Regions from separate parts of the Streptomyces sp. NPDC051567 genome, predicted to be linked through region 3. Evidence: riboswitches for the same ligand, from Rfam matches in the RefSeq annotation. Region 3 holds a riboswitch; each other region holds the start of a gene.
What was found. Region 3 has a riboswitch for cobalamin ahead of ACIA5F_RS06455 (ABC transporter substrate-binding protein). Riboswitches for the same ligand answer to the same signal wherever they lie in the genome.
Positions count from the first base shown of each region.

Region 1: linked by a shared signal. The riboswitch ahead of ACIA5F_RS16885 (energy-coupling factor ABC transporter permease) and the one ahead of ACIA5F_RS06455 (ABC transporter substrate-binding protein) in region 3 are both predicted to bind cobalamin.
Region 2: linked by a shared signal. The riboswitch ahead of ACIA5F_RS24065 (DUF4430 domain-containing protein) and the one ahead of ACIA5F_RS06455 (ABC transporter substrate-binding protein) in region 3 are both predicted to bind cobalamin.

Region 1 is NZ_JBITDK010000013.1:88,565-98,645, forward strand. Features, by position in the region: gene gcvT (glycine cleavage system aminomethyltransferase GcvT) at 1-650, shown strand, start outside; gene gcvH (glycine cleavage system protein GcvH) at 808-1,191, shown strand; gene glyA (serine hydroxymethyltransferase) at 1,209-2,465, shown strand; gene ACIA5F_RS16880 (L-serine ammonia-lyase) at 3,005-4,387, shown strand; cobalamin riboswitch at 4,609-4,804, shown strand; gene ACIA5F_RS16885 (energy-coupling factor ABC transporter permease) at 4,834-5,541, shown strand; gene ACIA5F_RS16890 (energy-coupling factor ABC transporter substrate-binding protein) at 5,616-6,062, shown strand; gene cbiQ (cobalt ECF transporter T component CbiQ) at 6,066-6,815, shown strand; gene ACIA5F_RS16900 (ATP-binding cassette domain-containing protein) at 6,812-7,651, shown strand; gene ACIA5F_RS16905 (PadR family transcriptional regulator) at 7,730-8,314, shown strand; gene ACIA5F_RS16910 (EF-hand domain-containing protein) at 8,397-8,609, opposite strand; gene ACIA5F_RS16915 (YncE family protein) at 8,805-9,983, opposite strand; gene ACIA5F_RS16920 (polysaccharide deacetylase family protein) at 9,980-10,081, opposite strand, start outside.
Region 2 is NZ_JBITDK010000025.1:52,540-62,620, forward strand. Features, by position in the region: gene tsaD (tRNA (adenosine(37)-N6)-threonylcarbamoyltransferase complex transferase subunit TsaD) at 128-1,237, shown strand; gene ACIA5F_RS24060 (ATP-binding cassette domain-containing protein) at 1,226-2,758, opposite strand; gene ACIA5F_RS24065 (DUF4430 domain-containing protein) at 2,869-3,357, opposite strand; cobalamin riboswitch at 3,399-3,534, opposite strand; gene ACIA5F_RS24070 (4'-phosphopantetheinyl transferase family protein) at 3,621-4,331, opposite strand; gene ACIA5F_RS24075 (MFS transporter) at 4,341-5,729, opposite strand; gene ACIA5F_RS24080 (hypothetical protein) at 5,811-6,296, opposite strand; gene ACIA5F_RS24085 (glutamate synthase-related protein) at 6,293-7,576, opposite strand; gene ACIA5F_RS24090 (asparagine synthetase A) at 7,573-8,565, opposite strand; gene ACIA5F_RS24095 (methylaspartate mutase) at 8,739-10,081, opposite strand, start outside.
Region 3 is NZ_JBITDK010000004.1:99,854-109,934, reverse strand. Features, by position in the region: gene ACIA5F_RS06470 (sigma-70 family RNA polymerase sigma factor) at 1-169, opposite strand, end outside; gene ACIA5F_RS06465 (tetratricopeptide repeat protein) at 514-2,652, shown strand; gene ACIA5F_RS06460 (aldo/keto reductase) at 2,724-3,704, opposite strand; cobalamin riboswitch at 4,219-4,355, shown strand; gene ACIA5F_RS06455 (ABC transporter substrate-binding protein) at 4,391-5,380, shown strand; gene ACIA5F_RS06450 (FecCD family ABC transporter permease) at 5,377-6,450, shown strand; gene ACIA5F_RS06445 (ABC transporter ATP-binding protein) at 6,447-7,322, shown strand; gene ACIA5F_RS06440 (polysaccharide lyase 8 family protein) at 7,676-10,075, opposite strand.

The sequences.
Region 1 (10,081 bases), on a different contig from region 3:
CCGGCATCCTCGCCTCGCTGACCGACGCCGACCTGGACGGGCTCAAGTACTACGCGGGCCTGCCGGGCACGGTGGCCGGGGTGCCGGCGCTGATCGCGCGTACGGGGTACACGGGCGAGGACGGCTTCGAGCTGTTCGTGGCGCCCGAGCACGCCGTGGAGCTGTGGCAGGCGCTGATGAAGGCGGGCGAGGGCGTGGGCCTGGTCCCGGCCGGGCTCTCCTGCCGCGACACCCTGCGCCTGGAGGCGGGCATGCCGCTGTACGGGCACGAGCTGACCACCTCGCTGACCCCGTTCGACGCGGGTCTGGGCCGGGTCGTGAAGTTCGAGAAGGAGGGCGACTTCGTGGGCCGCGCCGCCCTGGAGGCCGCCGCCGAGCGCGCCGCCGCCGCGCCGCCGCGCAAGCTGGTCGGCCTGATCGCCGAGGGCCGCCGCGTCCCGCGCGCCGGGTTCCCGGTCGTCGCGGACGGCGTGGTCGTCGGCGAGGTCACCTCCGGCGCCCCGTCCCCGACGCTCGGCAGGCCGATCGCGATGGCGTACGTGGACGCGGCGCACGCCGCGCCCGGCACCTCCGGCGTCGGTGTCGACATCCGCGGTACGCATGAGCCGTACGAGGTCGTGGCCCTGCCGTTCTACAAGCGGCAGAAGTAGTACCCCGCGCCCGGCCCCGCCGTCAGGGCGGCCGGACCGGCGTCCCCGCGGCGCCGTCCCGGCCGTCCGCGCGGCGGCGCCCGGGTGTGTCGCGCCACCGTCTCAGCACCCGAGACCACATTCGTATCCACTCCCCCGCATCCAGGAGAATCAGGTCATGAGCAACCCCCAGCAGCTGCGTTACAGCAAGGAGCACGAGTGGCTGTCGGTCGCCGAGGACGGCGTCTCGACGGTCGGCATCACGGAGTTCGCGGCCAACGCGCTCGGTGACGTCGTCTACGCCCAGCTCCCCGAGGTGGGCGACACCGTGACCGCGGGCGAGACCTGCGGCGAGCTGGAGTCGACCAAGTCGGTCAGCGACCTGTACTCCCCCGTCACCGGTGAGGTCGTCGAGGCCAACCAGGACGTCGTGGACGACCCCGCTCTCGTGAACACCGCGCCGTTCGCGGGTGGCTGGCTGTTCAAGGTGCGCGTCTCGGAGGAGCCGGCCGACCTGCTCTCCGCCGAGGAGTACGCCGCGCTGACCCACTCCGACAACTGACACCCCAGGGGATCTTGATGTCCGTGCTGAACACCCCGCTCCACGAGCTCGACCCCGACGTCGCCGCCGCCGTCGACGCCGAGCTCGTACGCCAGCAGTCGACCCTGGAAATGATCGCGTCGGAGAACTTCGCTCCGGTCGCCGTCATGGAGGCCCAGGGCTCGGTCCTGACCAACAAGTACGCCGAGGGCTACCCGGGCCGCCGCTACTACGGTGGCTGCGAGCACGTGGACGTGGTCGAGCAGATCGCGATCGACCGCGTCAAGGCGCTGTTCGGCGCCGAGGCCGCGAACGTCCAGCCGCACTCGGGCGCGCAGGCCAACGCCGCCGCGATGTTCGCGCTGCTGAAGCCGGGCGACACGATCATGGGCCTGAACCTGGCCCACGGCGGTCACCTGACCCACGGCATGAAGATCAACTTCTCCGGCAAGCTCTACAACGTGGTCCCGTACCACGTGGACGGGACCGGCCAGGTCGACATGGCCGAGGTCGAGCGCCTGGCCAAGGAGTCCAAGCCGCAGCTGATCGTCGCCGGCTGGTCCGCCTACCCGCGCCAGCTCGACTTCGCCGCCTTCCGCCGGATCGCGGACGAGGTCGGCGCGTACCTGATGGTCGACATGGCGCACTTCGCCGGTCTGGTCGCGGCCGGGCTGCACCCGAACCCGGTGCCGCACGCCCACGTCGTCACCACCACCACGCACAAGACCCTCGGCGGTCCGCGCGGTGGCGTGATCCTGTCGACGCAGGAGCTGGCCAAGAAGATCAACTCGGCGGTCTTCCCGGGCCAGCAGGGCGGCCCGCTGGAGCACGTGATCGCGGCCAAGGCCGTCTCCTTCAAGATCGCGGCATCGGAGGACTTCAAGGAGCGCCAGGTGCGCACCCTGGAGGGCGCGAAGATCATCGCCGAGCGCCTGATCCAGCCGGACGTCACCGAGGTGGGCGTCTCCGTCCTCTCCGGCGGCACGGACGTGCACCTGGTCCTGGTCGACCTGCGCGACTCCGAGCTGGACGGCCAGCAGGCCGAGGACCGCCTCCACGGGATCGGCATCACGGTCAACCGGAACGCGATCCCGAACGACCCGCGCCCCCCGATGGTCACCTCGGGCCTGCGGATCGGCACGCCGGCGCTGGCCACCCGCGGCTTCGGCGCCGAGGACTTCACCGAGGTCGCGGAGATCATCGCGTCCGCGCTGAAGCCCGCCTTCGACGCCGCCGACCTGACGGCGCGCGTCTCGGCCCTCGCCGCGAAGTTCCCGCTGTACCCGACGCTCTGACCGTAGCGCCGCTCCCGGGCCGGGCCGTTCCCGGTCCGGCCCGGGAGCGGCGGCCGGAGGGCCCGGTCCTGTCCGCGAGGAGGGACCGGGCCCTTCGCGTGACCGGGGCTTCCCGCGGCCGGGGCCGCAGGGTGCCCCGGGGCCCGTCGGCGGACGACCGCCGTCCGACGTCCGACGTCCGATGTCCGCCGTCCTCCCGGCCGGAACGGGTCCGGCCAGGCCAGGGTCCGGCTGCCGTACGGCAGCCCGTACGGCAGCCCGTACGGCAGCCGTCAGGACCCGGCCGGACCTGGCCGGACCTGGCCGAGCCGGTCCGGTCGCCGGTACCGGGCGGCCCCGCGCCGCCATAGAAGCCCCAGGAACCCCAGGGGCCTCGTCCGCCCGCCCCTCCTCCGGGGCCACAGCCCCGCTCCGGCGCCGTCCCGTACGGGCTCGCGCCCGGCTCCTTCCTCACGGGTTAGTCTCGCCTGTCGGACAAAAACCGAACAATCGACCTATCCTGCCCCGTCCACCCCACGAGCAGACAAGGGAGTCCGCCAGTGGCCATCTCCGTCTTCGACCTCTTCTCCATCGGCATCGGCCCGTCCTCCTCCCACACGGTCGGTCCGATGCGCGCGGCACGGATGTTCGTGACCCGGCTGAAGAAGGACGGCGTCCTCGCACAGACCGCGTCCGTACGGGCCGAACTCTTCGGCTCGCTCGGCGCGACCGGCCACGGCCACGGCACCCCCAAGGCGGTGCTGCTGGGCCTGGAGGGCCACTCCCCGCGCACGGTCGACGTGGAGACCGCCGACGCCGAGGTCGAGCGCATCCGCCGGACGGGCCGGCTGCGGCTGCTGGGCACCGAGATAGGCGAGGGCCACGAGATCGCCTTCGACGAGCCGAACCAGCTGATCCTGCACCGCCGCCGCTCCCTGCCGTACCACGCCAACGGCATGACCCTCTTCGCCTACGACACGGCGGGCACCCCGCTGCTGGAGAAGACGTACTACTCGGTCGGCGGCGGCTTCGTCGTGGACGAGGACGCGGTCGGCGAGGACCGGATCAAGCTCGACGACACCGTGCTGAAGTACCCCTTCCGCTCCGGTGACGAGATGCTCCGCCTGGCGAACGAGACCGGCCTGTCGATCTCCTCCCTGATGCTGGAGAACGAGAAGACCTGGCGCACCGAGGACGAGATCCGCGAGGGCCTGCTGGAGATCTGGCGCGTCATGCAGTCCTGCGTCGCGCGCGGCATGTCCCGCGAGGGCATCCTCCCGGGCGGTCTGCGGGTCAAGCGCCGGGCCGCCTCCACGGCGCGCCAGCTGCGCGCCGAGGGCGACCCGCTGCTGCACCGCAGCGAGTGGGCGACGATCTACGCGATGGCGGTCAACGAGGAGAACGCGGCGGGCGGCCGGGTCGTGACCGCCCCCACCAACGGCGCGGCGGGCGTCCTGCCGGCCGTCCTGCACTACTACATGAACTTCGTGCCGGGCGCCGACGAGGACGGCGTGGTCCGCTTCCTCCTGGCGGCGGGCGCGATCGGCATGCTCTTCAAGGAGAACGCCTCGATCTCGGGCGCCGAGGTCGGCTGCCAGGGCGAGGTGGGCTCCGCCTGCTCCATGGCGGCGGGCGCCCTCGCCGAGGTCATGGGCGGCACCCCGGAGCAGGTCGAGAACGCGGCCGAGATCGGCATGGAGCACAACCTGGGCCTGACCTGCGACCCGGTCGGCGGCCTGGTCCAGATCCCGTGCATCGAGCGCAACGGCATGGCGGCGGTCAAGGCCGTCACGGCGGCCAGGATGGCGCTGCGCGGCGACGGCAGCCACAAGGTCTCCCTCGACAAGGTCATCAAGACCATGAAGGAGACGGGCGCGGACATGAAGGTCAAGTACAAGGAGACGGCCCGCGGCGGCCTCGCGGTCAACGTCATCGAGTGCTGACGTAGACACGGCCCCGCCCGCGTCGGCGGAGGCGGGGACGGACACGAGGCCCGGCGGGCCGCTTCGCGGGAAGCGGTCCGGCGGGCCTCGTACTGTCCGCCCCGGCGGCGCTCCGGGTCCGAAGGGGCGCTCCGGGTCCGAGGGGGGGGCTCCCGTGGCCGTCGGCGGGAACGGACCGCAGGTGGGCTGCCCGGACGGGTTGTGGGGCGTCGGCGGCGGGACTAAGGTCAGCGGGCCTTGGTGTTCGGGAAACCGGTGGGAAACCGGTGCGGCCCTCGCCACTGTGATCGGGAAGTCCGGCTCCACTCCTGCGGGAAGCCACTGGGACCACGCGGGGAACCGCACGGGCCCGGGAAGGCGGAGCCAGGGCATCAGTACCCGTGAGCCAGGAGACCGGCCAGGGCGCGTCGTCCATCCACGAGGTGCTGGAGAGGTCTCCCCCACTCATGCATATAGCCGAGGGGTTCCTACCCCCTTTGCACGCGGTCGCCTGGGGCGCCGCGTCCGCTCCCTTCGTCGTCCACGGGGTCCGCGCCCTCACCCGCGAGGTGAAGGAGCATCCCGAGAGCACGCTGCTGCTCGGGGCGTCCGGAGCGTTCACTTTCGTCCTGTCCGCCCTGAAGATCCCTTCGGTGACGGGCAGTTGCTCGCACCCCACCGGCACCGGGCTCGGCGCCATCCTCTTCCGTCCGCCGATCATGGCGGTGCTCGGCACGATCACCCTGCTCTTCCAGGCGCTGCTGCTGGCCCACGGCGGGCTGACCACGCTGGGCGCCAACGTCTTCTCGATGGCGATCGCCGGGCCCTGGGCGGGGTACGGGGTCTACCGGCTGCTGCGCAGGGCCGGGGCGCCGCTGATGGTGACCGTCTTCTTCGGCGCCTTCTTCGCCGACCTGGTCACCTACTGCGTCACCAGCGTCCAGCTCGCGGCGGCCTTCCCGGACCCGGGTACCGGCTTCGCGGGCGCGCTCGCGAAGTTCGGCGGGATCTTCGCCGTCACCCAGATCCCGCTCGCGGTCAGCGAGGGGCTGCTGACGGTCCTCGTGATGCGGCTGCTGATGCGGTCGAGCCGCTCGGACCTGGTCCGGCTGGGCGTCGCCCGGCTCACCCGGGGCAAGGCCGCGCCCGGAAACCGGCCGGAGGCGGCGCTGTGACGAGCCGGAGGACGAAGGCAGGGACAGGGCCAGGGACAGGGGCGGGGACGAGGACGAGGACGAGGACGATGGCGATGAGCCGGCACGCGAAGATCAACACTCTGCTGCTGCTCCTGGTGGCGGCGCTGGCCGTGCTCCCCCTCGCGCTGGGGATGGGCGAGGGCAAGGAGGAGCCGTTCGCGGGCGCCGACGCCCAGGCCGAGGCGGCCATCACCGAACTGGACCCGGACTACGAGCCGTGGTTCACCCCGCTGTACGAACCTCCGTCCGGGGAGGTCGAGTCCGCGCTCTTCGCCCTCCAGGCGGCGCTCGGCGCGGGCCTGCTCGCGTACTACTTCGGGGTCCGTACGGGCCGCCGCCAGGGCGCCGCCGCCGCGACGGCCGCCGCCCGGGGGGACCGGCCGGACGGGCCGGAGGCCGCGGACCGGGGCCCCGCACCGGGCCCCGGCCCCGCCCCCGCGCCGTCCCCCGGCCCGGACCCCGGCCCGCCGCCGGGGCCCGTCACCCGGGTGGAGCCGTAGCCGGTGCTGCCCATCGACGTGGCGGCGCACAGCAGCCGCTGGCGCCACCGCCACCCGCTGGAGAAGGCGCTGCTGGGGCTCGGGCTGACGGTCACGGCCGTCTGCCTGCCGCCCTGGCCCGGCGGGCCGCTGGTCGCCGTCGCCACGCTCGCCCTGCTCCTCGGCCCGGCCGAGGTGGCCGGGCGGCAGCTGTGGCGGGCCTTCCGTATCCCGCTCGGCTTCTGTGTCACGGGGGCGGTGCCGCTGCTGTTCGCGGTGGGCGGCCCGTCGGGGCCGGTCTCACCGGCCCCGGACGGTCCGCTCCGCGCGGCGGAGCTGCTGCTGCGCACCTCGTCGGCCTCGCTCGGCCTGCTGCTGTTCGCCTTCACCACCCCCGTCTCGGACGTGCTGCCCCGGCTGGTGCGGGCCGGGGTCCCGGCCCCGGTGGTGGACGTGGCCCTGGTCATGTACCGGATCGGGTTCCTGCTGCTCGACTCCCTCGCCCAGGTCCACCGCGCCCAGGCGGCCCGGCTGGGCCAGAGGGGCCGGGCGGCGGTGTGGCGTTCGCTGGCCGGGCTCGCCGCGACCGCCTTCGTCCGGGCCTTCGACCGCGCGGCGCGGCTCCAGGAGGGCCTGGCCGGGCGCGGCTACGACGGCACGCTGCGGGTGCTCGTCCCCCAGGCGGCGCTGTCCTGGCGGTTCCTGGCCGGGACCGCCGCCCTGCTGATCTCCCTGGTCACCGTGACCCTCGTCCTGAAGGAGCTGTACCTGTGAGGCCGTCGGTGGAGCTGGTGGGGGCGGGGTACGCGTACGAGGACGGGCCCGAGGTCCTCTCCGGCGTGGATTTCGGGATCGCGCCGCAGCGGGCGCTGGTCCTGCTGGGCCGCAACGGCAGTGGCAAGACCACGCTGATGCGGCTGCTGAGCGGGGGGCTGCGGCCGGGCTCCGGGGCGCTGCTGCTCGACGGCGTGCGGGTGACGTACGACCGGGCCGGTCTGACCCGGCTGCGGACGGCGGTGCAGCTCGTCGTGCAGGACCCGGACGACCAGCTCTTCGCGGCCTCGGTGGAGCAGGACGTCTCCTTCGGGCCGATGAACCTGGGGCTGGCGCCCGGGGAGGTCCGGGCCCGGGTCGGTGACGCGCTGGCCGCGCTGGACATCACGGCGCTGCGGGACCGCCCGACCCACCTCCTCTCGTACGGCCAGCGCAAGCGCGCGGCGATCGCGGGCGCGGTGGCGATGGCTCCGCGCGTGCTGATCCTGGACGAGCCGACGGCCGGGCTGGACCCGGACGGGCAGGAGCGGCTGCTGGACGTCCTGGCGGGTCTGCGTGCGCGGGGGACGACGGTGGTGATGGCCACGCACGACGTGGACCTGGCGGTCCGGTGGGCGGACGACGCGGCGGTCCTCACCCCGGCGGGCATCCGGCTGGGCCCGGCCCCGGCCCTGCTGTCGGACCCGGAGCTGCTGGCCTCGGCGGGGCTGCGCCAGGCGTGGTCCCCGGCGGTGACGGCGTTCCTGCGCGCCCGGGGCCTGCTCGCCGCCGACGCCCCGGGCCCGCGCGTGCCCGAGGCGCTGGCCGCCTGGGAGCCGGGGCCGGTCCGGGGCTGACCGGGGCGCGGGGCCGGTCCGGGCGCGGGGCCAGGTCCGGTCCGGCGCTCCGGGCGGTCGCAAACCTAGGATGGCGCCATGTCGCTCCCGCACGCCATCCTCACCGCCCTCCTCGAAAAGCCCTCGTCCGGGCTGGAGCTGACCCGGCGGTTCGACAAGTCGATCGGGTACTTCTGGTCCGCGACGCACCAGCAGATCTACCGCGAGCTGGGCCGGCTGGAGGAGGCCGGGCTGATCCGGGCGCTGCCCGGCCAGGTCCCGGTCCGGGGGCGGCGCAAGGAGTACGAGGTGCTCCCGGAGGGCAGTGCGGAGCTGGCGCGGTGGGTCGCCGGGAGCCAGGACCCGAAGCCGATCCGGGACCCCCTGCTGCTGCGGGTCCGGGCGGCCGGGGTGGTGGGGGCGCAGGGCCTGGCCGGGGAGTTGCGGCGCCATCTGGAGCTGCACCGCGGGCAGTTGGCGATGTACGAGGCGATCGAGGCGAAGGACTTCCCGCCGGGCCGGGACTCCGAGGAGGACCGGCTGCGCCGGCTCGTCCTGCACGGGGGGATCGGTCTGGAGACGTTCTGGCTGCGCTGGCTGGAGGAGGCGCTCGACGAGGTCCCGGAAGTGCTGGAAGTCCCGGCGGCTCCGGAGCGAGGTCCCGCAGCCGGGGTCCCGGAGTGAGGTCCCGGAGCCGGGGTTCCCGGACGTGACAGCGCCCTCCGGCCCGGCAGGGGGCGGAGGGCGTGCGCGGGGCGTGGGCGGGCTACTTGTTGACGGAGGACCAGAACTCGTCGAAGCTCAGCAGGCCGTCGCCGTTGGCGTCCTTGGAGGCGATCACGGCGTCCGCGACCGGGCCGGTGACGAACCCGTCGCCCATGGCGGCCATGGCCGCCCGGAACTCGTCGGCCGTGACGAAGCCGTCGCCGTTCTTGTCGAAGTTGCCGAACGTCGTCCGTGCGTTATCGATGTCCGCCACTGGGTCCACCCCTTCTTGGTGCTTGCTGACCGGCTCAGGGTAACGGCCGGTCCCTCCCGCCCCTCCTGCGGGTCCCTACGCGATCCTTACGGCCGGGCGGTGTCCCGGGAGTTCTCCATGATCCCGGGACACCGCGCGGCCCCGGGACACCGCGCGGCCCGGGACACCGCGCGGCCGTGGTTCAGCGGCCGGGGTTCAGCGGAAGATGCCGGTGTGGCCGAGCGAGTAGCGGCCGGGCTGCGGGTAGACGGCGAGTCCGTGCGGGCCGTCGCCCACCGGGATGCGGGCCAGTTCCTCGCCCGACCTGGTGTCGATCGCGTAGACCTCGGAGTTGTAGCGGCCCGACAGCCACAGCACCTTGCCGTCGGCGGAGACCCCGCCCATGTCGGGGCTGCCGCCTTCCGGCAGCTCCCACTTCTTGGTGAGGCGGTTCGCCTTGAAGTCGAAGACGGAGACGCTGCCCTCGCCCCGGTTGGAGACGTACATCTCCTTGGAGTCGCGGCTGACGTAGAGGCCGTGGCAGCCCTTGCCGGTGAGCAGCAGGGTGGGGGTGTCGAACCGGTCGCCGTTGAGCACCCACATGCCGTGGGCCATCATGTCCGCGACGTAGAAGGTCTTCCCGTCCGGGGAGACCTTGACGTCCTGCGGCATCGCGCCCTCGAACGGCAGTTCCTGCTGGCCGACGACCTCCATCTTCTCGGTGTCGACCTTGAGCAGCTCGCCGGAGAACTCGCAGCTCACGATGAAGTACCGGCCGTCGGCGGAGAAGTCCGCGTGGTTGACGCCGAAGCAGCTGACGGGGACGGTCTTGACCCGGTTCATGGTGTGCGGGTCGCGGAAGACCAGTTCCTTGTCCATCGAGGCCATGACGATCGCGTACTTGCCGTTGGGCGTGAAGTACAGGTTGTACGGGTCGTGCACCTCGACGGGTTCCCCGGCCTTGCCGGTGGCCGGGTCGATGGGGGTGAGCGTGTGGCCCCGGTTGTTGTTGACCCAGAGGGTCTTCATGTCCCAGGAGGGGACGACGTGCTGGGGCTGGTTGCCGACCGGGATGGTCTCGATGACCTTGTAGGTGGCCGGGTCGATGACGGACACCGTGTTGGAGCTGGTGTTCGGCACGTAGACGCGGGACGGGAAGTTCTTGACCACCGGGGAGAGCTGGTTCGGCCGGTCGGCCGCGTACACGTCGTGGGGGTCGAGGAGCGGGGGCATTCCGGGCAGGCCCGGCGGGGCCGCCGGGACGGCCTTGGCGGGGGCCTTGGAGCCGAGGGCCTCGGCGGGCCCCTTGTCGGCCGATCCGCAGCCGGCCAGGGCGGCGAGGACCAGACCGGCCAGCAGCACGCTGGCCTTCCGGGGAAGGCGGGTGGTCGTCATGGGGTCAGCAGCTCCGTGGTGGTCACCGCGCGCAGCTTGCGGCGCGTGAGTTCTTCGAGGAGGGGCGGCATCGCGGCGACCGTGTCCGCGTAGCCGAA
Region 2 (10,081 bases), on a different contig from region 3:
TTCACGGCCCCGCGCCCCGCACCGTCACGCCCCGCCCCGCCGCCCGGGAAAGGGGCCGCCGCACGACGAGTACGCTTGTTGCGAATCGTTCGCAACAAGGATGTCCGTAAGGGTTGAGGGTGCTGTGGTGAGGTCTCCGGTGGTGCTCGGCATCGAGTCGTCCTGCGACGAGACCGGCGCGGGCATCGTGCGCGACGGGAAACTCCTCGCGCACGTGGTCGCGTCGAGCATGGACGAGCACGCCCGCTTCGGCGGGGTCGTCCCCGAGATCGCGGCCCGCGCGCACCTGCACGCCTTCAACCCGGTCGTCCGCCGCGCCCTCGACCAGGCCGGTCTGCGGATGTCCCAGCTCGACGCGGTCGCCGTCACCACCGGCCCCGGCCTCTCCGGCGCACTCCAGGTGGGCCTGGCCGGGGCCAAGACCCTCGCCTACTCCCTGGGCCTGCCGCTCTACGGGGTCCACCACCTGGCCGGCCACGTCGCCGCCGACACCCTGGAGCACGGGCCGCTGCCCGAGCCCTGCATGGTCCTGATCGTCTCCGGCGGACACACCTCGCTGCTGCTCGTCCAGGACCTCGCGCGCGACCCGATCCTGCACCTCGGGGACACCCTGGACGACGCGGCCGGCGAATGCTTCGACAAGGTGGCCCGGGTCCTCGGCCTGCCCTACCCCGGCGGGCCCGCCATCGACCGGGCCGCCCGGGACGGCAACCCGAAGGCCGTCTCCTTCCCCCGCCCGCTGACCGGCGGGCGCGGCGCGGACGACCCGTACGCCTGGTCCTTCTCCTTCTCGGGGCTCAAGACGGCCGCCGCCCGCTGGGCCGAGGGGTACCGGCTGCGCGGCGAGGAGCCGCCCGTCGCCGACGGCGCGGCCTCGCTCCAGGAGGCGGTGGCCGACGTACTGACGCGCAAAGCGGTCGCGGCCTGCACGGCCCACGGGGTGAAGACCCTGGTGGTGGTCGGCGGCGTGGCCGCCAACTCCCGGGTCCGGGCGCTCGCCGAGCGGCGGTGCGCCTCCGCCGGGATCGAGCTGCGGGTGCCGCCGATGACGCTGTGCACCGACAACGGGGCGATGATCGCCGCCATCGGGGACCTGCTGGTGCGCGCGGGCGCCGAACCGGCGCCGCTGGAGATGACGATCGACCCGTCCGCGCCGCTGGAGTACGCCTCGCTCACCCCGGTGGCCCCGCCGTCGCCGCCCCCGCCCCTTCCCGTTCCGGCCGCCTCACGGTCCTAGCAGCGCCGCCGCCTGGCCCGCCGTGAGGCAGGGCAGGGGGGCGAGGACGCGGGCGACCTGCGGGGCGAAATCGGCCGAGGAGGCCAGGACGTCGGCGGCCGGGCCGTCCGTGACGATCAGGCCGTCCGACAGCACGGCCACCCGGTCCGCCGCCCGCGCCGCGAACTCCGCGTCGTGCGTGGAGACGGCCACCGTCCGGCCCGTGGCCGCCAACTCGCCGATCAGGCAGGCGAGTTCGGCCTTGGCCCGGTAGTCCAGGCCGCGCGTCGGCTCGTCCAGCAGCAGCATGCCGGGGGCCTCGGTCAGCCGGACCGCCAGGGCCAGCGAGAGCCGCTGGCCCTCCGACAGCTCCAGTGGACAGGCGCGGTCCGCGATCCCGGGCGCCAGCCGGTCCAGGATCTCCCGGGCCGGGCGGGCCCCCGCGTCCGCCGTCCGGTCGGCCCGGGACAGCTCCTGCCCCACCGAGCCCAGGTACGGGCGGCCCGCCTGCCCCCGCGGGCCCGTACCCGCCAGCCCCCGCAGCAGCGAGGACTTCCCGCAGCCGCTGCGGCCCATCAGCACGGTGACCTCGCCCGCGCGCGGGACCAGGACACCGGTGGTGGTGCCGCCGGTGCTGATACCGGCACCGCCATCGGTCCCGGCAGCGGTCCCGCCATCGGTCGTGGCCGTGCCCGCCGGTGGTGTCCGCCGCGCGGGCGGGGCCGTCCGTCCGGCCAGCCGGGCGCGCAGCGGCGCGGCCGCCCGCCGCGCCTCGCCCACCGACAGGGGCAACGGCTCCCAGCCCACCAGCCGGCCCAGCTCCACCACGGGCGGCGCCACCACCGAGGTGCGCAGCACCTCGGCCGGCCGCCCCGACACCACCGAGCCGTCCCCGGGCAGGTGCAGCATCCGGTCCGCGTACTGCGCCACCCGCTCCAGCCGGTGCTCCGCCAGGAGCACGCTCACCCCGGTGTCGCGGGCCAGCCGGGCCACGGCCGCCATGACCTCCTCGGCCGCCACCGGGTCCAGCGCGGAGGTCGGCTCGTCGAGCACCAGGACCCGGGGGCGCGCGGCCAGCGCCGCGCCGATCGCCACCCGCTGCTGCTCACCGTCGGAGAGCCCGCACAGCGTCCGGTGGCGCAGCCCGGCCAGGCCCAGCAGCTCCAGGACCTCCCCGGCCGCCCTGCCCGCCGGTGCCGGGTCCGCCGCCGACTGCCCCGCCGCGTAGTCCAGTTCGTCCCCGACGGTGTCGGTGACGAAACCGTCGGCCGGGTCCTGGCCCACCACGCCCACCAGCGCGGCCAGTTCCCGCGCCCCGCGCCCCGCGGTGTCCTTGCCGCAGACCGTGACCCGGCCGAACAGCGTGCCGCCGGTGTAGTGCGGGACCAGCCCGTCGACCACGCCCAGCAGGGTCGACTTCCCGGCCCCCGTCACCCCGGACACCAGACAGAACTCCCCCTCCCCGATGGTCAGGTCCACGTTCCGCAGGACCGTCCGGGCGGTGTCGCCGTACCGGACGCTGACGTCGTCGAGTCTGATCAAGGAGAGTCCTCGGTGGGCAGCGGGAAGGGGCCGGCGGACCATGCCCCGCCGCCCCGGGAGCGGCGGGGCGAGGGAGCGGTGGAGTGGGATGGTAGCCGACACCGCCGTACTTAGAACGTCGTCCAGGTGAAGGAGATCTGATCGCCCGTCTTTATCTTGAACTGGCAGCCGCCGACCGGGATCGAGACGCCGTTCACGGAGATGTTCCAGTAGGCGGAGGCGCCGCCGGAGACGTTCTTGACCGTGTCCACGGAGAAGTCGTCGAAGGACGGGTACCAGGTGCCGTCCCAGGTGAAGTGGCGCTGACGGGCCGCGTCGTCGAGGGCGGCCGTCGGGGTGGCGACCGGGGACGGGTACCGGCCGCCGTTGGTGCCGTCGCAGGCGTGGGTGCCACCGGAGGCGGTGGTCACCTCGTGGCCCTTGGTGATCACCAGGCCCTGGAACAGCCTGCCCTCCGGGCCCTGGACGTCGAGCTGCACCAGGACCGGGCTGTTGGTGCGGGGCGCCGTGGTGCGGGCGACGGCCGGGGAGGCGGCGGTCAGGGCCAGGCCGAGGGCGGCGGCGGTGACGGCGGTACGGCGGACGAGCGTGCTGCGCATGGGAAGGGTGCCTTTCTTCGCGCTGTAGTCCGTGACAGGGAAGTGCTGCGGCGTGGCACGTCGGGTGTTCCGGCTCGCGGCCCGCCCGAGGGACGGCCGCACACGGTTGCAGGTCAGCGCCGGATTCCCATCGGCTTCCCCCGGTCGTGCACGCATGAAGTTGTCTGTGAAGTTGTCTGTGCGCGGTCATCATAGGGGCCGGATGCGCGCGGCCCGCCCGCGCGACCGGGGCCGGACCTTCGCGCCCCGGCCCCGTACGGGCGTCACCCGTCCCGGAGCGCCACCGCCGCGCGGTGTCCCTCCGGAACCCGTACGTCCGTCAGCGACCACCCCGGCAGCCGGGCCGGGACCGGGCCCGAACCCACGTACTCGGCCGCCGGGTTCTCCGAGAGTCCGATGCCCAGCCCCTTCAGGTAGGCCTCCTTGCGGGTCCACACCCGGGTGAAGGCGGGTGAGCGCTCCCCGGCGGGCAGCAGCGCCAGTTCGGCCGCCTCCCTCGGGTGCAGCACATCGGCCGTCTCCGCGATGGTGTGCGGCGCCACCAGCTCCTCCACGTCCACGCCGACCGGGGCCGTCGCGAAGGCCAGCAGGCTGATCCCGGTGCAGTGCGAGAGCGAGAAGTGCAGGGCGCCGCCGGGGAGTACGGGCCGTCCGTGCGGCTCGTCGCAGTGCGCGCAGGGCGCCCGTTCCACGGTCACCTCGCGCGGGGCCATGCCCAGGTACGCCCCGAGCAGCCGGCGCAGCGCCACGTGCGCGCAGACGTACGCGTCCCGGTCGGCCGCCCGGACGAACTCGGCCGCGCGGGCGAGTTCCTGGGCGTCCAGGGTGCCGGGGGCGTGCCGGGCCGCGTGGACCCGGTAGCCGGTGGTGTCCACGAGCCACAGCTGCGGGCCCGCGGCCACCACCGCGGCCTCGGCCGGACCGGGGTCCGACAGCCGCTCCGGTACCAGCAACCGCTGGGTGGCGAGTGTCATCGGTGCTCCTCACACGGCCGCGGGGACGGGGCGTTCCACCGGCTCGGACTCCTCGGAGGCGGCCTCCTTCGCCTCTTCGGTCTCCTTCGTCTCCTCCGTCCGCTCCGTCCTCTCGGTCTCCTCCGTCTCCTCTTCTTCGGCCTTCACGGGCTGGCGCAGGGCCATCACTGCGGCCAGCGGTGAGACGAAGGCGATGGCGCCGCAGAGCAGCCAGGTGGTCTGCACCCCGAAGGCCAGCGAGAGGGAGCTGAAGACGGCGATGGAGAGGGGGGCGGTGCCGATGCCGGCGAGGGAGAGGGTGGACATCGCGGCGCCCATCCGCGCCTCGGGGGCCGACTGCTGGTACAGGGTGACGATGGCCGGACCGTTGAGCCCGGACAGCAGGCCCACCCCGGCGGCGACGGCGGTCAGCGAGACCACGGACGGCATCAGGGCCATCACCAGGATGCCCGCGGCGAGACCGGCCCCGGTCACGACCAGCCGGACGAACATGGGGATGCGGTGGGCGAAGGCCGCGCCGACGGCGCTGGAACCGAGGGCGCCGACGCTGAACGCGGCCAGCACCACACCGACGGCGCCGACGCCCCAGCCGCGCTGGGAGACCAGCAGCGGCAGCGCCACCTCGGCGGGCCAGCTGAACGCCATGTCCAGGGAGAGGGCGGCGATGAACATCCAGCGCAGCCGCGGGTGACGGGCCAGCAGCCGGAAACCGTCGCCGGAGCGCTTGACGAGGGAGACCCCGGGCTCGCGCCGCGGCCGGACGAAGCCGTGCGTGACGTGGAGCAGGCAGCCGAACCAGATCGCGCCGGTGACCGCGCCGATCACCATGGCCAGCCACAGCTCCCCGACGGTGATCAGGAAGGCTCCGGCCGGGGCGCCGAGGATGGGGGCGACGCGGAGCACCATGGCGTAGAGGGAGTTGGCGCGGGCCAGCTGGTCGCCCCGGGCGAACATCGGGAGCAGCACCCCGGAGGCCGGTCCGGCCAGCCCGAGCAGGACCCCCTCGATCAGCGCGATCACCACCAGGGGCCACAGCTGCTGGGTGGTGGAGGTGACCACGGCCCCGGTGGCGAGCAGCACGACCCGGGCGCTGGTGGTGCGCAGCAGGACGAAGCGCGGGCCCAGGGTGTCGGCCACCGCCCCGCCGAAGATGAGCATCAGGGCCCGGGGCACGGTGGCGGCGAGCATCAGCAGGGTCACGGCCCCGGTGCCGCCGAGTTCGACGGCGGTCCAGTTCATGGCGATGAGCAGGGCGAAGCTGCCGAACTGGACGGCGGCCTGGCCGCCGACGAGGGAGCCGACGCGGCCCCACGGGACCGGCGCGGGCGCCGACGCCGGTTCGGGGGCGGTGGCGGGCGCGGGTGAGGGCGCGAGTGAGGGCTGTTGGGAGGTGTCCATGGTGCACCTGTTCTCTGCGAGGCAGGACGGGGTGGCGGGTGGTGGGGAGGCGGGTGTCAGGTGGTGGGTGCTGCCGGGATGTCAGGGGCGGCGGGGGTGATGGGGGCGGGGGTGGTGGTGCGGCCGGGGGCCGTGGGGGAGGGCCGCGCCGGGACCGCCCGCGAGCGCGGCGGCCACGGCCCGCCGGGCGGCGCGCGTCAGAGCGCGGGCCGGGGGAGCGGCGCCGTACGTCCGCAGCACCAGGTGCCCGCCGAGGTGGCCGAGTCCGGCCTGGGCCAGCGCCCGTGCCGCGGCGGCCCCGGCCGCGGCGCCGCGACCCGGGACGGCCCCGGCGGCCGGAGCCGTCACGGTGACCCCGGGGAGTTCGGAGAGCCGGAACCGGGCCCGGACCAGGCCGGGCCGCCGCCCCGGCCCTGCGGCGTGCCGGCCGGGAGCCCCGGGAGCGGGACGGCGGGCGCCGGGCCGCAGGGCGCGGCGGTGTCCGGCCGCCCCGCCGGCCCCGCCGGACACACCAGCCCTGTCAGCCCCGCCGGACACATCAGCCTCGTCGGCCGGGGGGCCCGTCATGACCGGTCCCCGACCGGGACCGCCGGGGAGGCGGCCGGCGCGTCCGGGGACCACACGTCCTGCGGGGACAGGTCGGCGGCCCGGTACTGGCCCACCGCGCTGACCAGCAGCCGGGTCTCCAGCGCCAGGGCCTCCACCAGCCGCACCAGCCCCTCCCGAGGGTCCTCGTCGACCGCGAGCAGGGCCGCCCGGCCCAGACCCACCGCCGTCGCACCCAGCGCCAGGACCCGTACGGCCCGTCCGCCCTCCCAGATCCGGCCCGTGGCGAGCAGGTCCCCGCCCGGGGTGCCGATCCGGCGCAGGCACTCCCCGAGCGGGAGCCCCACCTCCTCCAGGAAGACCCGGGGCGCCCAGCCGGTGCCGCCCTCCGCGCCGTCCACCGTGACCGCGTCCGCGCCCGCCGCCCAGGCCGTGGCGGCGGCCCGCGCGATGTCCCGGCCCGGGTGGAACTTCACCCAGGTCCGCGCCAGCGGGAAGTTGTTCCGCATGAACCGCAGCTGCTGGCGGACGATCTCCTCGGTGAAGGTCCCGGGCGTCGCGCTCCGCAGCCGCCGCCCCGGGTCGCCCAGCAGGTCCCGCACGCTGAACTGCCCGGCCAGCCGGTCGGCTTCGCAGGCGTCCACCACCGTCATGCCGCCGAGTCCGGGCTTGGCGCCCTGGCCCGCCTTCAGTTCGAAGCCGAGCCGTCCGGAGTCCCGTAGCGGCCGGGTGCCCGGGTCGCTGTAGAGGAGGTTCCACACCTCCGAGTCGGCGTCCTCCGTGGACTGCTGCACCACCACCCCGCCGACGCCGTCCGTGACGGTCTCCGCGTACGCCGCCACGCGCGCCAGCAGCGCCGAGCGGGTGCCGTCGTCGCCGCCGCGCCGGTAGCCGTGGACCGGCACCATGTTCTCGCCGATCACCATCGGGATGCCGAGCCGCGCCGCCTGCCGGGCCGCGGCCACCCCGAGGTCCCCGTTGCCCGCCCGGGTGGAGCCGAACGCCGAGAGGTAGAAGGGGAGTTCGCTGGCGAAGCCGCCGACCGGGGTGCGCAGGTCCACGTCCTCGTAGGAGGGTTCGCGGCCCAGGTCGATCAGCTTCTCCAGCCTGCGCGGCATGAAGACCGGCGGGACGATCCGCAGGGCGTCCAGCGCGTCCGGCGCCCGTGGCCCGGCCTGCGGGTCCGCGCCGAACAGCTCCGCCCCGTAGCTCTGCGCCGCCGGGAACACCTCGGCCGTCCCGGTCCGGGCCCGCGCCCGGACCGCCCGCTCGGGGAAGCCCGCCGCCCTCAGCCCGCTCACGGCGCGATCACCCCCGGCAGCTTCGGGTAGGCGCTGACCTGCCAGAGCGCGTCCAGCCCGGTCAGGAAGCGGACGAGGCGCTGGAGCCCCATCCCGAATCCGGCGCTGGCCTCGATGCCCTCGCGGGCGAGCGCGAGGTACCAGGCGTACTTGGCCGGGTTCTCGCCGCTCTCGCGCATCCGCGTGACGATCGTGGCGTAGTCGGACTCCCGCTCGCTGCCGCTGACCAGCTCCCCGTAACCGCCGTGGGCGATCAGGTCGAAGTTGCGCAGCACGCCCGGGCGTTCGGGGTCCTCGCGGTCGTAGAAGCCGCGCGAGCCCTTGGGGTAGTCGTCGACGAAGAACGGCCGGTCCGCCTCCAGGGAGAGCACCTTCTCGCCCTCCCAGTCGATCTCCGCGTCCGGGCTCTGCGGGTGGCCCAGCGCGCGCAGCCGCGCCACCGCCTCCTCGTGGGTACGGGTGTCGAACTTGCCGGACCGCAGCTCCGCGAAGTCCGGCTCGTCCCGGCCCAGTTCCCGGAGAATCTCCGGGACCGCCGTCCACACGTGCTCGACCACATGGGTCAGCAGCCCGGCGGCGATCTCCTGGACGTCCTGCCGGGTACCGCCCGCCAGCTCCACGTCGATCTGGTGGAACTCCACCAGGTGCCGGCCGGTGGAGGCCGTCTCCGGCGGCTCGACCCGGACGTTCGGCGCGATGTAGAAGAGCCGCGGGAAGCCCTTCAGCGACGCCTGCTTGTAGAGGATCGCGCTGGTCATCAACTTGTACGGCTGCCCGTAGTAGTCGACGTCCAGGGCCTTCGCGCCGCGCCCGCCCGGATCGGTGACCGGGCCCACCAGCGGCGGCAGCAGCTCCACGAAGCCTTCGCCGCGCAGGAACGCGCGCGCCGCGTGGAGGGCCTCCTGCTGCACCAGCATCGCGGACCGCAGCCGCGGCGAGGCGAGGTGCTCGCCGAGCGGGGGAGGCAGGGGAGGGAGGTGGGGCGTCATGTCGGCTCCTGCTCGTGTCGGTGGTTGCGTCGGTGGCTGTGGCTGTGGCTGTGGCTGTGGCTGTGGCTGTGCCGGGGTCGGTGACGGTGTCTGTGTCTGTGTCGCCGGGGGGTTCGGTGCCGGTGTCCGGTCCGGTGCCGGGTCCGGTGTCCGGCCGGGGTGTTCGAGGCCGTTCACGCGCCGGCCCCCACGGGCGCGGGCCGTACGGCGCCGGTCCGCGCGGGGCCGCCCTCCACCGCGTCGTACCGGCCGGCCACCCCGTACAGGGCCGCGATCAGCCCGTCCGAGGTCATGGGCGTGCGCCCGCCCGGCGCCACGTACGGCACCACCGGCATCGCGCCGACCTCGGACCAGCGCAGCCGCCCGCCCGCGTCGACGAAGCTGCGCGAGCGCCCCGCGTTGTCCGGGTGCAGGCAGTACGGGACGTCCAGCACGCCCCGGGCGAAGGCGGTGCGCAGTGCCCGCCCGAGGTCCTCGCCGAGTTCCAGGACGGCCTCCACGAAGGCGCGGGCCTCCCGGTACACCTCGGTGTCGGCCGGGGCCCGCGACTCCTGCGCCGCGGTGGGCCGCCCGGTCAGGGCGGCGGTCGCCGCCGCCGTCTCCAACGCCCGGACGTTCTCCGCCACGGTCGGTATCCGGCTCGCCTCGGCGGTGGTCTTGACGATCAGCCGCCGAGCCCCGGCCCCCACCGCCAGCCGCGCCGACGCCTCCAGCAGCCGGGTCGCCCCGTGCGCGGTGTGCGGGAAGACCCCCATGTAGGTGTAGAGGACGACGTGCCGGTCCACGGAGGGCGGCAGGAACTCCCGGGCCAGCCGGCGCAGCGCCCGTACCGCCTCGGTGTCCTGGACGGGGTCGGTCTGCTGGGCGTAGCTGAGGGAGACGCTGCGGATGCCGTGCTGGACGAAGAACATGCCCTCCAGCAGGCTGATCGCGACGAGCAGTCCGGGCGGGCAGAGCTGGCCCAGCATGCAGCCGCCGAAGCTCTCCAGGTGCGGCACCCGCGGCGCGGGCACCAGCGAGGCCAGCAACTCGCAGCAGCGGGCCCAGTTCTCGACGGACTCGGCGAGCGGGGTCCGCCCGTACGGCAGGCAGTACGAGACCGGTCCCCCCTCGGTGGCGTCCAGCCCGGCGGCGGCGAGCGCCCGGACGATGGACTCGGGGCGCGACGAGCCGTGGCGCACCTGGACGGGGAACCCGGCGTCCAGGACCCCGTCGAGCAGGCTCCGGGTGAGCGCGGCGGAGTGGGTGGCGATGGGGTAGCCGTTGAGCGGGGTGCCCTCGGCGAGCGCGGCGCGGGCGGCTTCCCGGTCACCGACCCGGGTGTAGCTGTCGATGGTGAGGGTGCCGACGGTGGTGGCGACGGCGGACTTGGTGCGCTCCAGCCCGTCCCGCATCCGGCCGGGGTCGCCGAAGCCCATGCGCGGCTGGACGACGAGCTGCCCGGCCTCGGCCGCGCGGGCCACGAACGCGCCGAAGGAGGGGGCGGGTCCGCGGGCCGGCCCGGTACCGGAGCCGA
Region 3 (10,081 bases):
CCCGCAGCATCGTCTCCTGCACCACGTCGTCCACGTCGCAGGAGCCGTTCAGGGCCCGCCCGACGATGTTGTAGACGAGCGGCAGGTGGGCGCCGACGAGTTCGTCCTGTGCGCGGGGGTCGCCCGCGCGGGCCGCTGCCACCAGAGCTGCGGTGTGCTGAGTACTCATGTGATGATCCCTGTTCGTACCGGCGGCCGATGATGCCCGATACCTGGGAGACCGTCGAGGGCGCCCCCGATAACACTTATCCGAAAACACTTTCCGAAGAACGATGATCCGGAAGGCGGTGCGGGGACCCGCCGCGACACCCGGCCGCACCGCTCTCCCCAGCGGCCGGCGCGGGGCCCGGCGCGCTCCGGGTCTGTCCGGTTCCGCAGGGGTGCCCGTACGGGCGCGCGGGGTGACAATGGGGGGCCACTCCGGGGCGTGTTGGGGGCGGCATGGCGACGTTGCTCTTGCGGGAATCCCGCCGTGCGCGGGGCCGGACCAGGGGGCCACTGGCGCCCGGACCGGTGACCGGCGCACTGCTGTCGGCCGCCCTGTGGGCCTGCGGGGTCGAGGCCACCGAGATCGGCACGGCGGTGGGCGTGGCCGGGGCGGTGGGCGTGGGCGTCGCCCTGCTCGTGACCGTCCTGCTCGTGACCGCCGTGCTCGTGACCGCCGCGGGGCTGTGCGCACCGGCCGGGACCGTGGCCGGACGGCTCCGGCGCGCACGGCCGGACGACGGACTGCTGCGCACCCCGGACGGGCGGATTCCGGTGCTCGGGCAGACGCACGGTCCCGGCCCGGCCGAGGGCCCGGACCCGCCACCCGCGTACATCGAACGGGACGCCGCACCCCGGCTCCGCGCGGCCCTGACCGGGGGCTCCCGGTTCGTCCTGGTCGTGGGGGAGCCCGGCGCGGGCCGCACCCGGCTCGCCTACGAGGTGACCCGTGCCCTCCACCCCCGGCACGCCTTCGTCCACCCGCTGACCCGGGCCGCCCTGCCCGGGGCGGTACGGGCCGCCGCGCGGCGGCGGCGCGCCGTCCTGTGGCTGGACGACCTGGAGGAACACCTCGGCGCGGACGGCCTGACGGAGGCCCGGCTGGCCGGGGCGCGCGCCGCCGTCGTGGTCGCCACCATGCGCGCCGAGGAGTACCGCCGTTACACCGCCCGTGAGGGCAGCCGGCTCACCGGCTCCGACGGGGACGTCTGGCGGGCCCAGCGCGACCTGCTCCGGCGCGCGGCCGTCGTCCACCTCGCCCGGCGCTGGTCACCGGAGGAACGCCGCCGGGCCGAGGCCCACCGGGAGGACCCGAGGATCGCCAGGGCCCTGCGCTCCGGCACCCGGTCCGGCACCCGGTCCGGAATCGCCGAACTCCTCGCCGAGGGGCCCCGGTCGCTGGCCGCCTGGGAGAGCGGCTGGGCCCCGGGCACGCACCCGCGCGGCGCGGCCGTGGTCGCCGCGGCCGTGGACTGCCGCCGGGCGGGGCTGCGCCGCCCGGTCCGCCGCGAGTGGCTGGGCGAACTCCACCCGCGCTACCTGTCCGGGCGCGGTGGCGCGGAGCTGCGCCCGGAACCCTTCGCGGAGGCGATGGACTGGGCGTGCGCGGCGGCGTACGCCCGGCCGGGGCTGCTGACCGGGGACCGTGCCTGCGGGTACACCGCCCTCGGTCACTTGCTCAACGCGCCGGGCCTCGCCCCGGTTCCCGACCACCTGTGGCGGTCCCTGCTGGCCCGGACGGACCCCGAGGACGCCTACGAGATGGGGCTCGCCGCCCACCGGGAAGGGCGGCTGGCCCGCGCCGCCGAGGCCCTCGCCCGGGCCCGGCGCTCCGGCCTGACCGGCGCGGAACTGCCGCTGGCCGTCGCGGTCGGCGACGCCGGACACCCGCGCCGGGCCGCCGCCGACCTCGCCGGGATCGCCCGGCGGCGCGAGGTCCGGCTCGGCCCCCACCACCCCGACACCCTCGCCGCCCGCCACCACCTCGCCTTCTTCACCGGTGAGGCGGGCAGCGCCCGGGCCGCCGCCGCCCGGTTCACCGCCCTGGCGGCCGATGCCGTGGCCGCGCTGGGACCCGGCCACCCCGACACCCTCGCCGCCCGCCACCAGTTGGCGTACTTCACCGGCCAGGCGGGCGACCGCCGGTCGGCCGCCCGGCAACTGGAGGCGCTGCTGAGCGACCGGCTCCGCCTCCAGGGCCCGTCCCACCCGCAGAGCCTGGCCGTCCGGCGCGGCCTGCTCTGGTTCCGGCCCGCGGACCCCGCCGACTCCACGGAGCTGGAGCGGCAGTTGGCCGGGCTGCTCGCGGACACCGAACGCGCGCTCGGCCCCGACGACCCGCACACCCTGGCGGTCCGTGGCAGCCGGGCCGCCCTCGTGGCGCGCACGGGCCGGGCCGCCGAGGCCGAACGGGCCTGGGCCGCTCTGGTGGCCGACCGGACCCGGGTCCTCGGCCCCGACCACCCGCACGTCGTCCACACCCGGCTGGAACGGGCCCGGGCCCTGGCCGCCGGGGGACGGCGCGCGGAAGCCGGCGCGCTGGCGGCCCGTGTCCTCGCCGAGGCCACGCCGTTCCTCGAACCGGGCCACCCCCACCTGCGCCTCGCCCGCGAACTCGACGCCGCGTTCCGGGCGCCCGACCCGGGGCCCGCCCGGCCCCGGCGGTGACGGCCGGACGGACGACCGGCCGGCCGGAGGGAAGCCGGGGGGCGGCCGGGGTCCGCCGGCGCGGCCACGCGCTACGGGGCCGCCGCCTCCCCGGCCGTGCTGCCCAGCAGGGCGATCTCCCGCGCCGACAGCCGTAGCGCACCGGCGGCGATGTTCTCGTCCAGGTGGTCCGGGTTCCCGGTGCCCGGGATCGCCAGGACGTGCGGTCCCCGGCTCAGCGTCCACGCGAGGCGCACCTGCGCCGTCGACACCCCGTGGGCCTCGGCCACGGCCCGCACCCGTGCCCCGTCCGGCGCGACCACGCCCGCGTCCTCGCCCGCGCCCGCGATGGCGTAGAAGGGGACGAAGGCGATCCGCTGCCGCGCGCACGCGTCCACGAAGGCGTGGTCCTCGGCCGGGGAACCGATCCCGTAAGGGTTCTGCACGCACACCACGGGCGCGATGGCCAGGGCCTCGGCGAGGTGGTCGGGCCGGGCGTTGGAGATTCCCAGGTGCCGGATCAGTCCGGCCGCGCGGAGTTCGGCCAGCGCCCCGAAGTGCTCGGCGACCGAACCGGTCGTCTCCCGGCGCGGGACGCGCAGGTTGACGACGTCCAGGTGGTCCCGGCCCAACTGGCGCAGGTTCTCCTCCACCTGCCCCCGCAACTGCCCCGGCCCGGCCCACCACCACTCCCCGGCTGGGTCGCGTCCCGGCCCGACCTTGGTGGTGATGACGAGCTCGTCGGCGTACGGGGCGAGGGCCCGGTTGATCAGTTCGTTGGCGGAGCGGAGGGCGGAGAAGTAGAACGCGGCGGTGTCGATGTGGTTCACGCCCCGCTCGACGGCCCGGCGCAGCAGGCCCGTCATCCGCTCGCGGTCGCTGGGCGAACCGTCGGCGCGACGGGTCAGCCGCATCGTGCCGAGGCCGATCCGGTTGACGGTCAGGTCGCCGAGCCGCCACGTACCCGCGACGGCCGCGGTGACCGGGGCGGTCCGGGCCGCCCGGGCGGCCGTCTTCGAGGCAGGGTCCGGGGGGAAGCCCGAGGGGAGGTCCGAGGCGAGGTCCGAGGTCATGGGGCACTCTCGCACGGACACCGGAGCACCCCGCAAGGTCTCCCACCGCTCCCCGGCCGTGCCGTGATCCCGCCCCCGTCGTCGGGTTCCCTCCACGGGGTCCGTCGGCTTCCGTCCGCGCGGCGGGTACCGCACGTGGCACCCGCCGCGCGGCGCGTACGTGGAGGACGCCGCCGGGCCGGGTCGTCTTCCGCGGCCCGGCGGCGCCGGTCGGTGGCCGCGCGGGCCGCGGTCGGCGAGGGGCGTCAACTCGTCGGCCGTGCGGTGCGTTTCGCGCGCGCGGCGGCGCAGGGCAGATCCCTCCGCGGACGCGGGAGGAACACACGGGAGCGCGTTCGCCGTGCGAACGGAAACTATTGGTCTGGACCACGATGGTCAAGTGGGCGGTCCGGGGACGGCTCGACGGAACCCGGGACTCCGGTGGACCCGGCCGGACCCCGCGGCGGCCCCGACGGCGACGACCACGGCGGCCCCGGCGGGCACCGACCCGGCCGCAGGCCGGTGACGTGCGGACATCTGGCAGACTGACCGCGTCAACCCAGGCGGTGCAGGACAGGAAACCGGTGCGATTCCGGTGCGGTCCCGCCACTGTGACCGGTACACCCTCGCGGGAACCGGGAGTCAGACACTGACGCACCGCCCCTTCCCTTCGACCGGGGACGTGGACTCCCCGGAGAGGCCACGCCATGTCGCGTTCCCGCGCCGCCCTGCGCGCGCTCGTCCCCGCCGCGCTCCTCATACCCCTGGCCGCCTGCGTCGCCTCACCCGCCCCGTCCGGCACGGCCGCGGGAGCGAGCGCCGCACCCGGGTTCCCGTACACCGTCACCAACTGCGGTGTGAGCAGCACCTACCAGGCCCCGCCCCGGCGCGCCGTCACCATGAACCAGCACGCCACCGAGATCCTGCTGGCCCTCGGCCTGGAGGACCGGATCGTCGGCTCCGCCTACCTCGACGACGCCGTGCTGCCCGCCTACCGGCCCGCCTACGACAAGATCAAGGTGCTGGCCAAGGAGTACCCCTCCAAGGAGATCCTGCTCGGCGCCGACCCGGACTTCGTGTACGGGGGCTACTCCAGCGCCTTCGACAAGGCACAGGGCCGCGACCGCGAAGGTCTCGCCAAGTCCGGCATCAACTCCCGGCTCAACGTGGAGTACTGCACCGGGGGCCGAGTCGGCCTCGACCAGCTCAAGACCGAGATCACCGAGGTCGCGCGGACCTTCGGCGTGCCCGAGCGCGGCGAGAAGCTCATCGGGGAGGAGCAGCGCCGGATCGACGCCGTGGCCGCCCGGGTCAAGGACAAGCCCCGGCCGTCCGTCTTCGTCTACGACTCCGGCGAGGCGTCCGCCTCCACCTCCGGCGGCACCGGCATCGGCAACGAGATCGTCTCGCTGGCGGGCGGGACGAACGTCTTCGCCGACCTCCAGGACACCTTCGGTGACGTGTCGTGGGAGAAGGTCATCGAGCGGGCCCCCGAGATCGTCCTCATCTACGACTACGGCGGCACCACCGTCGAAGCCAAGAAGCAGCGCCTGTTGAACGACCCGGCCCTCGCCCAGGTTCCCGCGATCAGGAACCAGCGGTTCGTCGTCCTGCCGCTGTCCTCGGCCGTCCTGGGAGTGCGCGTCGCCGACGCCGTCGAGTCCCTGGGCGGCCAGCTCCACCCCGCCGCCACGTGAGGCGGCACCACCGCACACCGGCCGTCCTCGTCCTGCTCGCCGCGGCGCTCGTCGCCTCCGCCGTCGCCGGCCTGGCCCTGGGGGCCGTACGGATCACCCCCGGCCAGGTGCTCGACATCGTCCTCGGTGGGCTGACGGGCGACCGGCCGACCGGTGCCTTCGCCTCCATCGTGTGGGACGTGCGCATGCCACGCGTCCTCCTCGGGGCGGTCGTCGGCGCCGGGCTCGCCGTCGCGGGCACCGTGCTGCAGGCCCTCGTCCGCAACCCGCTCGCGGACCCCTTCCTGCTCGGTGCCTCCTCCGGGGCCTCGACGGGAGCCGTCCTGGTGATCGTCTTCGGCTCGGGCACGGCAGCCGGGGCCGGGGCCGGGGCGGCGGGGGCCGCCGGGCTGCTCGGCGGGATGGGCGTGCCGTTCGCCGCGTTCGCCGGATCGGCGTTCGCCCTCGTCGCCGTCTATGCCATGGCCCGGCGCGGCGGCACCATGACCACCGGCCGGCTGATCCTCGCCGGGGTCGCCGTCCAGTACATCCTGTCCGCCCTGACCAGTCTGGTCCTGGTGCTCGCCGCCCACCCCGACCAGATCCGCACCGTCCTCTTCTGGACCCTCGGCGGTCTCGGCGGGGCCCGCTGGGGCGAACTGGCCCTGCCCTCCGTCGTGCTGCTCGCCGGTACGGGGCTGCTCCTCGCCCTCGCCCGGCCGCTCGACCTGCTCCTCGCCGGGGAGGAGGGGGCCCGGACCCTGGGCCTGGACACCGGGCGTTTCCGCGCCGTCGTCTTCGTCCTCACCTCCCTCGTCATCGGCGTGCTCGTCGCCTACAGCGGAGCGATCGGCTTCGTCGGGCTGATGGTCCCGCACGCCGCGCGGATGGCCGTCGGCGCCGGCCACCGGGCCCTGCTGCCGGTGGCCGCCCTGGGCGGGGCGCTCTTCCTGGTCCTGGCCGACCTGGTGGCCCGTACCGCCGCCGCGCCCGAGGAGATACCGGTCGGAGTGGTCACCGCGCTCGTCGGAGGCCCGTTCTTCCTGTGGATGCTGCGCCGCTCCACCCGTACCGAAGGGGTCACCGGATGACCCGCACACCCGGTACGCCCCGCACACCCGGTACGCCACACACGCCTGGTGCGCCACACACGTCCGGTACGCCACAGGTGCCCCGGGCGGCGGGGCGGCCGGTGGAACTCGCCGTCGAGGACGTGCGTTACGCGACCGACGGGCACACCCTGCTCCACGGGATCGACCTCACCGCCCGGCCCGGCGAGACGGTCGGTGTGGTCGGGCCCAACGGCAGTGGCAAGACCACCTTGCTGCGCTGCGTCTACGGCACCCTGCGGCCCACCGCCGGCCGGGTGCTGTTCGACGGCGCCGACACGGGCGCGCTCGGGGTCAAGGACCGGGCCCGGCACGTCGCGGTCGTCCCGCAGGACGCGAGCGGCACCTTCGGGCTGACCGTGCGCGAGGTCGTCGCGATGGGGCGGAGCCCGCACAAACGGTTCTGGGAACAGGACGGCCCCGAGGACCTGCGGCGCGTCGCCGAGGCCCTGGAGACCGTCGGAGCGGGCGCCTTCGCCGGGCGCCGCTTCGAGGAACTCTCCGGCGGGGAACGCCAGCGCGCCCTGGTGGCCCGCGCCCTCGTCCAGGACCCCGGCCTGCTCGCCCTGGACGAGCCGACCAACCACCTCGACATCCGCTACCAACTGGAGATCCTGGGCCTGGTCCGCGCCCTGCCCGCCACCGCCCTGCTCGTCCTGCACGACCTCAACCTCGCCGCCTCCTTCTGTGACCGGCTGTACGTCCTGTCCGACGGCCGGGTGGCCGCCTCCGGGCCGCCCGGCGAGGTGCTCACCGAGGAACTGCTGGCCCGGGTGTACGGCGTCCGGACCCGCATCGGACCCCACCCGGCCACGGGCACGCCGAACATCGTCTACCTCCCGACGGACAGGTGACCCGGGGCGCCCAGACCGGAAGCCCCCCTGCCGGACCCCGGGCAGGGCCTCGGAACGCCGCACCGGCCGGGCCCTGGCCCCGCCGCACCAGCCCATCCGGCAGGTGAGACGGTGAACCGGGGCGCGGTGGGCCTGTGCGGTCCGAAGCTCTCGCCGGGCAGGACGCCGACCTTGTCCGCGAAGCCCTCCACGCCCCGGTCCGGACCCGTCTCGGTCACCTGCCGGTCCGCGTTCCCCGGCAGGGTGTTCCCGGCCTTCACGTCGAAGCCGCGCGCCCCGGCCGCCGACGGCGTCCTGTGCGCCGCCGGTGACGGTGTGTCCCGCTCGGTGCTCCGCCCGTCCTCCCCGTCCCCTCAGCCCAGCCGCACCACCACCTCCTGTCCGGTCCCGGCCGCCGCCGCGAGATCGGCGAACCCGAGCCGCAGCCGGGAGCCGGTGAGCGCCGAGACCAGGCTCGGTGGCCGGGAGAGCACCGAGGCCACGGGCCGGTTCCAGACCAGGGCCAGTCCGGTCAGTGCCCGTGCCGGGTCCGCGACGTGGACCGTGGCCGTGCCGTCGGCCCGTTCCCGTACCGTCACCGAACAGGGCGCGCTCGCCTCCAGGGGGCCGGCCGCCCCGGCCCGCCAGAAGTTGACACCGGTGAAACCGAGCGAATCCACGGCCACGCCCTGGGCCGTCCCGGTGTTGGCGATCACCGAGACCTCGTCGGGTGCGGCGGCCCGCGCCGCGGTCTGGCCCGCCGTGGCCCCCGGGAGCATCCGGTAGACGTACCCGGCGTCGTCCGGGTCCGTTCCGTGGTCGTACCAGAGCGTGACGTACCGCCGGGTCAGGGCCAGGGAGGAACCGTCCCTGTTGATGTCGCTCCACCGGCCGGTACGTGCCTCACGGAGCGCCCTGAACGATCCCGCGCCGGACACCACGTACCCGCCGAAGCCCTCCAGGTGTGCCCATCCCGGCGCGGAGAAGACGGCCGACCATCCCGGGCCGGTGGGCTGGACCGTGCCGTCGACGGTCAGGGCGTGTGCGCCGTCGGCACCCAGGTTGCGGTTGTCGATCACCGATTCGACGGCGGTCCCGTCCCCGCAGCGGATTCCCGCACCCAGGCAGACCACCGAGTCGGCGAGGAAGAACCAGGACTTGCGGGCCGAGAGGGTGCTTCCCGGACCACGCAGATGCTGGCCCACGGAGGCGAACTCCCCGTCCGTGGTCCCGCCCACCCACACCGCATCGGGCCGCGAGGCACCCCAGTCGCCGCCCGCACCGTCCACGAGGACCTTGCGGGAGACCGTCGTCCCCGGCAGCCGGTAGGGATTCACCGTGGGCCAGAACGCGTCCGAGTACTGGTCGTTGCCGTAGGTGGAACCCCACCAGGACAGCATCCCGCTGCCGGTGTGCCAGCCGCGCGGGTTCTCACCGTTGCCGGTCTCGTAATGGGCGATCCGCCGCGAGCACATGGAGAGCGAGGCCGCCCACCCGGGCCGCCGGTGGGTCACCCGGTCCATCGAGGCGAACAACCGGTGCCCGACCGGCTCGGGCAGCGCCGCCACCGAGGCATCGGCGCCGACCTCCGCCAGCCGGGCGAGCGAGGCCAGGTCCAGCGTCGTGTCCGCGAGGGGGACGCGGCAGCGGTCCCGCGCCGTCCACCCCTTCACCAGCCCTCGCCACCGGCTCCGCTCGGCCCGGCTCGCGCTCTCCGCGAGCAGCAGCACCGCGGCGAGCACCGCATGCCCTCGCGTGTGGTCGTCGTGCTGGACCTGCCGGTCGTCCGAGGTCATCAGGCCCCGGCTGACGGCCCGGCCCGAGACCCCGTCCATGACCAGCCCGTTGAAGAGGAAGGGCGCCCAGGCGTCCTCCACGGCGTCGAAGGCGCTCTGTCCGCCCGTGACGTGCCAGGGCGTCCCCTTCAACAGCCCGGTCAGCAGACCCAGCCCGCCGAGCAGCACCGCGCCGTACGTCCCGGTGTAGGGCACCCAGGTGTGCTGGACGAACGACCCGTCCCGGTACAGGCCGTCGCCCGTGGTGACGTAACCGAAGACGGGGGTCAGTGCCTCCCGGGCCAGAGCGATCTTCGCGGAGTCCCCGCCGACCACCCCGCGCAGCGCCAGTACCCGGCACAGGTCCACCCGGTTCGCACCCGTACTGGTCCCGGTGTACGAGCCGACCGCCGAGTCCGGTACGAAGTGGTCGACGGCCGCGCAGAGACCGGCGACCCGGTCGGCCGACAACTCCTCGTGGAGCAGCACGCAGAGGTCCAGCACCGCCTGCGGGGCACCGATCTGCCAGCAGTACCAGTTGCCGTACCGCACCTGCCCGGCGTGGTACACCTGCCCGTGCAGATGGTCCAGCCCGGCCAGGAGCGCCGCGCGCAGCCCCCTGTCACCGGTCACCCCGGTACCGGGCCGGACGTACGCCTCCGCCATGGTCCGCAGCCGGTAGAAGCTCTGCGTCATCTTCTCGGGATCGGTGGCGAAGCCCAGGCCGGGCCAGAGCGAGCCGTCCACCGGAGCCATCGTGGTCCGGAACACGCCGGCCAGCGCGCCGAGATCGGCCAGCCGTGAGCGGAACGGCTCCTTCGAAGCCGGGATCTCACCGCCCAGGAAGAGGCCGCGCCACACCGCCCGTATGGCTTCGTGGATGTCGGCCCCGGCCCGGGTGGCCGCGCCACCGGCGTTCCGCCCGCCGGGCACGCCACGCAGGAACGCGCCCCCACCCGCGGCGGTGAGGAAGGCACGCCTGCCCCCCACCCCTGTCATCGCAGC